Linked DNA regions of Leptothrix cholodnii SP-6. Each later gene encodes a partner of the first gene's protein in a complex. Links are inferred from orthologs where the notes say so. Each region holds a gene or a part of one and is shown on either strand. Other genes may lie near its edges.

Evidence for each region. The genes of interacting proteins can lie anywhere in the genome.
Region 2: the proteins of uvrB (region 1) and LCHO_RS13840 are in contact, whole or in part, in a crystal structure (PDB 7EGT), measured with the Thermus thermophilus proteins. The link is inferred for Leptothrix cholodnii SP-6 from one-to-one orthologs. Residues at the interface, in WP_096411307.1 of Thermus thermophilus: Glu23, Leu25, Arg26, Asp27, Gly28, Glu29, Arg30, Phe31, Arg55, Glu326, Asp327, Phe328, Glu379, Ser382, Gln383, His398, Gly400, Arg401; in WP_096412145.1 of Thermus thermophilus: His654, Arg656, Phe657, Gln666, Asp668, Glu669, Lys680, Arg681, Leu682, Ser683, Lys685, Tyr686, Ala687.

What each region holds. Positions count from the first base shown.
Region 1 is NC_010524.1:1,117,797-1,120,840, forward strand. Bases 149-3,044 are described here. They hold uvrB (excinuclease ABC subunit UvrB), read right to left. Parts: upstream 2,705-3,044; coding sequence 593-2,704; downstream 149-592. Other genes in these bases: LCHO_RS05250 (low molecular weight protein-tyrosine-phosphatase), read right to left, coding at 149-596; LCHO_RS05260 (amino acid aminotransferase), read left to right, coding at 2,795-3,044. Outside these bases: more of LCHO_RS05250, read right to left, coding at 99-148. UniProt on the Escherichia coli protein: The UvrABC repair system catalyzes the recognition and processing of DNA lesions. A damage recognition complex composed of 2 UvrA and 2 UvrB subunits scans DNA for abnormalities.
Region 2 is NC_010524.1:3,048,049-3,052,934, forward strand. The notes cover bases 1,002-4,124. They hold LCHO_RS13840 (UvrD-helicase domain-containing protein), read left to right. Parts: upstream 1,002-1,351; coding sequence 1,352-3,898; downstream 3,899-4,124. Other genes in these bases: LCHO_RS13835 (patatin-like phospholipase family protein), read right to left, coding at 1,002-1,275; LCHO_RS13845 (Dps family protein), read right to left, coding at 3,952-4,124. Outside these bases: LCHO_RS22275 (GGDEF domain-containing protein), read right to left, coding at 1-110; more of LCHO_RS13835, read right to left, coding at 217-1,001; more of LCHO_RS13845, read right to left, coding at 4,125-4,449; icd (NADP-dependent isocitrate dehydrogenase), read right to left, coding at 4,600-4,886. UniProt on the Escherichia coli protein: A helicase with DNA-dependent ATPase activity. Unwinds DNA duplexes with 3'-5' polarity. Translocates on single-stranded DNA with 3'-5' polarity. Initiates unwinding more efficiently from a nicked substrate than double-stranded DNA.

The DNA of each region.
Region 1 (3,044 bases):
TCGGTCAGCGCGCCCGGGGCAGCCAGTCGGGTTTGACCCTCGCCCTCTTTCCCGAGTGTTTTACTCGATTATAGCGAACAGCTTGCTTCTTTGCTCGTTCACCTGTTCGGGAAACCCGATGATGCACCCAGCTCGACGATCAAGCCATCGCATGCGGCCTCGATCAGGTCCAGCACCCACTCGAAGCCGGCGGCTGCGCCGTAGTAGGGGTCGGGGATCACGCGCGGCGCACGCGCCGGGGCGTAGCTCATCATCAGCCGGAGCTTGTGGCGGTGTTCGGGCGGACAGGTGCTCCGGAGGTTGGACAGGTTGTCCTCGTCCATCGCCAGGATCAGGTCGAAAGTCTCGTAGTCGGCCGACGTGACACGCCGCGCCCGCACCGACAGCAGGTCGTAGCCGCGCCGCGCCGCATGGGCGACGCTGCGCTCGTCGGGCGGCTGTGCGGCACTGTTCGAGGCGTGCGTGCCGGCCGAGTCGATCTCGATGCGATGGCTCAGCCCGGCCTGCTCGACGCGCTGGCGCAGCACCACCTCGGCGGTCGGCGAGCGGCAGACGTTGCCCATGCACACCATCAGGATGCGCGTGACCCCGCTCATGAGCCGCCCTTCGCCACCAGCGCGTCGATGTTGTCGCTGCCGGCCGCACCGAAGGCCTGCTCACGCAATTGCGCCAGCTGATCGCGGATGCGGGCGGCTTTCTCGAACTCGAGGTTGCGGGCATGTTCGAGCATCTGTTTCTCCAGTTGCTTGATGCGTTTGCCGAGGTCCTTTTCGGACAGCGCCTCGACTTCGGCCACGGAATGCATGATCGCCAGGTCGTCCTTGCCCGACTTCTCGCCGTAGACGCCGTCGATCAGCTCCTTGACGTGCTTGCGGATGCCGCGCGGCGTGATGCCGTGCAAGGTGTTGTGCTCGACCTGGCGGGCGCGGCGGCGCTCGGTTTCGCCGATCGCCTTGCGCATCGACTCGGTCATCTTGTCGGCATACAGGATGGCCTTGCCGTTGACGTTGCGCGCCGCGCGGCCGATGGTCTGAATCAGGCTGCGCTCGGCGCGCAGGAACCCTTCCTTGTCGGCATCGAGGATGGCCACCAGCGAGACCTCGGGAATGTCCAGCCCCTCGCGCAGCAGGTTGATGCCCACCAGCACGTCGAAGGTGCCCAGCCGCAGGTCGCGCAGGATCTCGACCCGCTCGACGGTGTCGATGTCCGAGTGCAGGTAACGCACCTTGACGCCGTTTTCGGCCATGTAGTCGGTCAGCTGCTCGGCCATGCGCTTGGTCAGCGTGGTGATCAGCACCCGTTCGTTGATCGCCACCCGCAGGCGGATCTCCTGCAGCACGTCGTCGACCTGGGAGCCGGCCGGCCGTACCTCGATGAGCGGATCGACCAGCCCGGTGGGGCGCACCAGCTGTTCGACCACCTGGCCGGCATGCTGCTTTTCATAGTCGGCCGGCGTGGCCGACACGAACACCACCTGGCGCATCTTGCGTTCGAATTCTTCGAAGCGCAGCGGCCGGTTGTCCATCGCGCTGGGCAGGCGGAAACCGTAGGCCACCAGCGTGGTCTTGCGCGCCCGGTCGCCGTTGTACATGCCGCCGAGCTGGCCGATCAGCACGTGGCTTTCGTCCAGAAACATCAGCGCATCGGACGGCAGGTAGTCGACCAGCGTCGACGGCGGCTCGCCCGGCGCGGCGCCCGAGAGGTGACGGCTGTAGTTCTCGATGCCCTTGCAGTGGCCGACCTCCTGCAGCATCTCGAGATCGAAGCGCGTGCGCTGCTCGACCCGCTGCGCCTCGACCAGCTTGCCGTCGGCGACGAATTCGGCCAGACGCTCGCGCAATTCGAGCTTGATGCCCTCGATGGCGGCGAGCACCCGTTCGCGCGGCGTCACGTAGTGGCTCGACGGATAGACCGTGAAGCGCGGCACCTTCTGGCGCACGCGGCCGGTCAGCGGGTCGAACAGCTGCAGCGACTCGACCTCGTCGTCGAACAGCTCCAGGCGGATCGCCAGCTCGGAGTGTTCGGCCGGAAAGATGTCGATCGTGTCGCCGCGCACGCGGAAGGTGCCGCGCGCGAACTCGGTGTCGTTGCGCGTGTACTGCATGCGGATCAGCTGCGCGATGACGTCGCGCTGGCCGATCGTGTCGCCCACGCGCACGATGAAACGCATCTGCGTGTAGTCCTCGGGCTTGCCGATGCCGTAGATCGCGCTGACGGTGGCCACGATGATCGTGTCGCGGCGCTCGAGCACGCTCTTGGTCGCCGACAGCCGCATCTGCTCGATGTGCTCGTTGATCGAGCTGTCCTTCTCGATGAACAGGTCGCGCTGAGGCATGTAGGCCTCGGGCTGGTAGTAGTCGTAGTAGCTGACGAAATATTCGACCGCGTTCTTCGGAAAGAACTCGCGGAACTCGGCGTACAGCTGTGCCGCCAGCGTCTTGTTGGGCGCAAAGATGATCGCCGGGCGGCCCATGCGGGCGATCACGTTGGCCATCGTGAAGGTCTTGCCCGAGCCGGTCACGCCCAGCAGCGTCTGGTAGGTCAGGCCGTCCTGGATGCCCGAAACCAGTCCCTCGATCGCCGTGGGCTGGTCGCCAGCCGGCGGATAGGGCTGGAACAGCTGGAAGGGGGAACCCTCGTAACTGACGAACTGACCCGCGGTCGCTGCCGCCGGCTCGATCACGGCCTCCTGAAGCTCACCCATCGTCCACATTCCTCGCCGCTAAAATTCTCGCAATCTGCCAGAGTAACTCAGGGTGGAGATCCTTTCCAACACACGCCCACAGGCCAAACCATGTCCCTCTTCTCTTCCATCGAGATGGCTCCCCGCGACCCGATCCTCGGGTTGAACGAACAATTCGCCACCGACCCCAATCCGGCCAAGGTCAACCTGGGTGTGGGCGTCTATTTCGACGAAGACGGCAAGCTGCCGCTGCTCAAGTGCGTCGTCGCGGCCGAGCGGCTGATGTTCGAGGCGCCCAAGGCGCGCGGCTACCTGCCCATCGACGGCATCGCCGCCTACGACAAGGCGGTGCAGGGTCTCG
Region 2 (4,886 bases), 1.9 Mb from region 1 along the record:
CCGGCCTGTTCGGATTGCTGCCATTGGCGGACCAACATCACGACATCGGGGTTGTCGACCGACTGGTCGATCCCCTGCGTGATCACCTTGTGCCAGGTTGTCGTGTTCATGGGGCGATGTCTTGGTGTTCGGTCGAACCCCCCTATCGCGCGGGCACAACCAGAGAGGCGATGGCTGGCAGCATAGCCACGCCCCCCTCGTCGACCTATCCCCGATTCAGGCGAACAGCGCCTGCAGGTCGACGGTGGCGGATTTGCCGACTCGAGCGCCGTCCTCGTCCAGCCAGCGCAGCGCGCGGTGGCGCCCGAGGTCCCGCAGGTTTTCCAGAAACGGCTTGTGCGCCAGCAGCTTGGTTTCGCTGGCGAGGTGGCCCAGCGCGTCCTGGCCGTCGATCAGGTGCCAGCGCAAGGCGCGCAGGCGCCGCTCGAGGGCGCCCGACGGCCACCAGTTGCCGCGCTGCGCGGCCGCGCAGGCGCTGCCCAGCAAGGCGGCCTCGCGCTGGAAGGTGGCGTTGAAGGCGATCTCGACGGCGCGGCTGCGGATCTCGGCCACGCTGGTGGGCGACTTGCCACCCGGCTCGGCATAGGCCAGCGGGCTGAGCATGACGATCAGCACGTCGTCGGCATGGCCGGTGGCGGTCAGCGGGAACAAGGCCGGGTTGGCGCTGTAGCCGCCGTCCCAGTACGCCTCGCCGTCGATCTCGACGGCGTGGTGCATGGTCGGCAGGCACGCGGACGCCAGGGCCGCGTCGACGTTCAGCTCGTGTTCACGAAACAGCTTGAGCCGGCCGGTGCGCACCTGGGTGGCGGCGATGTAGAGCCGGATCGGGCTGGCCAGGCGCAGCCGCTCGAAATCGACCAGCCGCTGCAGCAGGTCGCGCAGCGGGTTGAGCCCCAGCGGGTTGAGCTGATAGGGCGACAGCAGCTGCGTCCACTGCAGCGCCACCCGCGCGGCCGGCGCCAGGCCGGGATCGCTGGCCTTGCCCTCGGTGAACCACTCGAAGGGCAGCTGGGTGCCGACCTCGCTCCACAACGCCGCCAGCGCCTCGCGGGCGGCCTCGTTGGCGGCCGGGCCCGGGCCGTGGCCGCTGCGCGCCAGGCCGTCAGCCATCACGATCGCGTTGAGCGCGCCGGCGCTGGTGCCGCTGACGGCATCCCAGTCGAAGCGATCCGCTTCGAGCAGGGCATCGAGCACGCCCCAGGTGTAGGCACCGTGGGCGCCGCCGCCCTGCAAGGCCAGGCTCAGACGCGGGCGTCGATTGAACTTTCCGAACATCAGATGGCACTCCTCGCACCGGCCCCGAAGGGGGAAATGCTGCAGTGCAGTATCGCGGCAAAAATAGAATCGCCGGATGTCAGCCCTGCCTCCCTCGCCCCCCCTGCCCGATTCCGGCCATCCCGCCTTTGCCGACATCGGCTTCGACGAGCCCGACCGGCGGGATGAAACACACGACCCGCACGAGCCGCCGGCGCGGCCTGCGCTGCCCGCGGGCCTGCTCGCCAACCTCAACCCGGAGCAGTACGCCGCCGTCACGCTGGCGGCCGAGCCGGCGCTGATCCTGGCCGGCGCCGGCTCGGGCAAGACCCGCGTGCTGACCACCCGCATCGCCTGGCTGCTGCAGACCGGCCAGATCGGCCCCGGCGGCCTGATGGCGGTCACCTTCACCAACAAGGCCGCCAAGGAGATGGTGCACCGCCTCTCGACGATGCTGCCTTACAACGTGCGCGGCATGTGGATCGGCACCTTCCACGGCCTGTGCAACCGCTTCCTGCGCGCGCACTGGAAAATGGCCGGCCTGCCGCAGAGCTTCCAGATCCTCGACTCGGGCGACACGCTGAGCGCGGTCAAGCGCGTCATCAAGGCCATGAAGCTCGACGAGGAACGCTTCGTGCCCAAGCAGGTGAGCTGGTTCATCGCGTCCAGCAAGGACGACGGCAAGCGCCCGAAAGACCTGCCCACCGACGACGGCCAGGCGCGCACGATGGTCGAGATCTACCAGGCCTACGAGGACCAGTGCCAGCGCGAGGGCGTGGTCGATTTCGCCGAGCTGATGCTGCGCAGCTACGAGCTGATGCGCGACCACCCGGAGATCCGCGAGCACTACCAGCGGCGCTTCCGCCACATCCTGGTCGACGAATTTCAAGACACCAACCGGCTGCAGTACCTGTGGCTGAAGATGTTCGCCGGCACGCCCGGCGCGCTCGCCGGGCGCGAGCCGGCGGCGGTGTTCGCGGTCGGTGACGACGACCAGAGCATCTACGCCTTCCGTGGCGCGCAGGTCGGCAACATGAGCGACTTCGAGCGCGAGTACCGCGTCAGGCAGGTCATCAAGCTGGAGCGCAACTACCGCTCGTTCGGCAACATCCTCGACTCGGCCAACGCGCTGATCGCCCACAACAGCCGCCGCCTGGGCAAGAACCTGCGCACCGAGGCCGGGCCCGGCGAGCCGGTGCGGATCTTCGAGTCGACCAGCGATTTCGCCGAGGCACAGTGGCTGCTCGAAGAACTGCAGCAACTGCACCGCGGCGGCATGGCGCGCAGCGAAACCGCGATCCTCTACCGCAGCAACGCGCAGTCGCGCGTGATCGAGTCGGCGCTGTTCAACGCCGGCATGCCCTACCGCGTCTACGGCGGCCTGCGCTTCTTCGAGCGCGCGGAGATCAAGCACGCGCTGGCCTACCTGCGCCTGACCGAGAACCCGAACGACGACACCAGCTTCCTGCGTGTCGTCAACTTCCCGGCCCGCGGCATCGGCGCACGCAGCGTCGAGCTGCTGCAGGACGCGGCCCGCGCCAGCGGCCGCAGCCTCTATCAAAGCGTGGGCGCACTCGGCGGCGCGGCCGGCACCAAGCTGGCGGGCTTCACCGCGCTGGTCGACCGGCTGCGTGACGCCACCCGCGGCCTGACGCTGCGCGAGATCATCGAACGCATGCTCGACGCCAGCGGCCTGATCAACTTCTACCGCACCGAGAAGGAAGGCCAGGACCGCATCGAGAACCTGGAGGAACTCGTCAACGCGGCCGAGGCCTTCGTGACGATCGAGGGTTTCGGCAAGGACGCGGTGGCGCTGCCGGTCGACGAGACCGCGCCCGGCACCATCGCCGCGCCCCTGCCCGGCGAGCCCGAGGCGGTGGCCGCGGTCGACCTGCTGCCCGACGCCGAAACCGGCGAGATCCTGTCGCCGCTGGCGGCCTTTTTGACCCACGCCGCGCTCGAAGCAGGCGACAACCAGGCCCAGGCCGGCCAGGACGCCGTGCAGCTGATGACGGTGCACTCGGCCAAGGGCCTGGAGTTCGACGCGGTCTTCATCACCGGGCTCGAAGAAGGCCTGTTCCCGCACGAGAACTCGCTCAACAGCATCAGCGCCGGCGGCAACGAAGGCCTCGAAGAAGAGCGCCGGCTGATGTACGTGGCGATCACGCGGGCGCGGCAGCGGCTGTACATCAGCTTCAGCCAGACCCGCATGCTGCACGGCCAGACGCGCTACAACGTCAAGAGCCGCTTCTTCGACGAGCTGCCCGAGGCGGCGCTGAAGTGGATCACGCCCAAGCAGCAGGGTTTCGGCTCGGGTTACGCGCAGCAATACCAGCAGGCCTGGCAGCGCGGCTCGGGCCCCGGCGGCATGGTCGGCGCCGGGCGCAACAGCGGCTGGCAACCGGCCCCGGCGGCGCCGCCGTCATGGGCCGCGCCGGTGCCCGCGGCGATGCGCCAGAGCGCGGCCAAGGACAACGGCCACGGCCTGCGCCAGGGCCAGGGCGTGTTCCACACCAAGTTCGGCGAGGGCGTGGTGCTGACGCTCGAAGGTGTCGGCGCGGACGCCCGCGCCCAGGTCAACTTCGGCCGCCACGGCACCAAGTGGCTGGCACTCGCGATCGCCAAGCTGACGCCGATCGAGTGAGCGCGGCGGCGTCACCGGCTCGGTGACGCTCGCCGCCTCACGGCCTCACGACCTCACTCTTCGAGCAGGACGCGCAGCATCCACGCCGTCTGCTCGTGGACGGTCAGGCGCTGCGTCAGCAGGTCGGCCGTAGGCTCGTCGCTGGCCTTGTCGGCCAACGCGAAGATCGAGCGCGCGGTGCGCGCCACCGCCTCGTGGCCCTCGACCAGGATCGCCACCATCTCGAGCGCCTTGGGCGGCGTGATCGGCGCGTCCTTCAGCGAGGTCAGCTGGCCGAACTGCGCGTAGGAGCCCGGCGCCGGGTGGCCGAGCGAGCGGATGCGCTCGGCGATCGGATCGACCGCGTTCCACAGCTCGGTGTACTGGGCCATGAACATCGCGTGCAGCGAGTTGAACATCGGCCCGGACACGTTCCAGTGGAAGTTGTGCGTGGTCAGGTACAGCGTGTAGGTGTCGGCCAGCAGCTTGGACAGGCCGCCGACGATGGCCGCCCGGTCCTTGTCGCTGATGCCGATGTTGATCGAGGGGGTGTTCTTGGTGCTCTTGGCCATGGGTTCATCCGGTGGGTCGAGGACGGAACTCTAGAACAAGGTCGGCTCGGCCGGCCGATGCAGGTCAAGACCGGCAACAAAAAGCCCCGCGGCGGCACTGCGCGCGGGGCCGTATCTCGATCGGGTGCGAGGCCAGGCCCCGCGCCACGATCACATGCAGTCGATCATGACCTGACCGAAGCCCGAACACGACACCTGGGTCGCGCCCTCCATCAGGCGGGCGAAGTCGTAGGTGACCTTCTTGCTGGCGATGGCGCGCTCCATAGACACGAGGATCAGGTCGGCCGCCTCAAGCCAGCCCATGTGGCGCAGCATCATCTCGGCCGAGAGGATCTCCGAGCCGGGGTTGACGTAGTCCTTGCCGGCGTACTTGGGCGCCGTGCCGTGGGTGGCCTCGAAGCAGGCCACCGAGTCGCTCAGGTTGGCGCCCGGGGCGA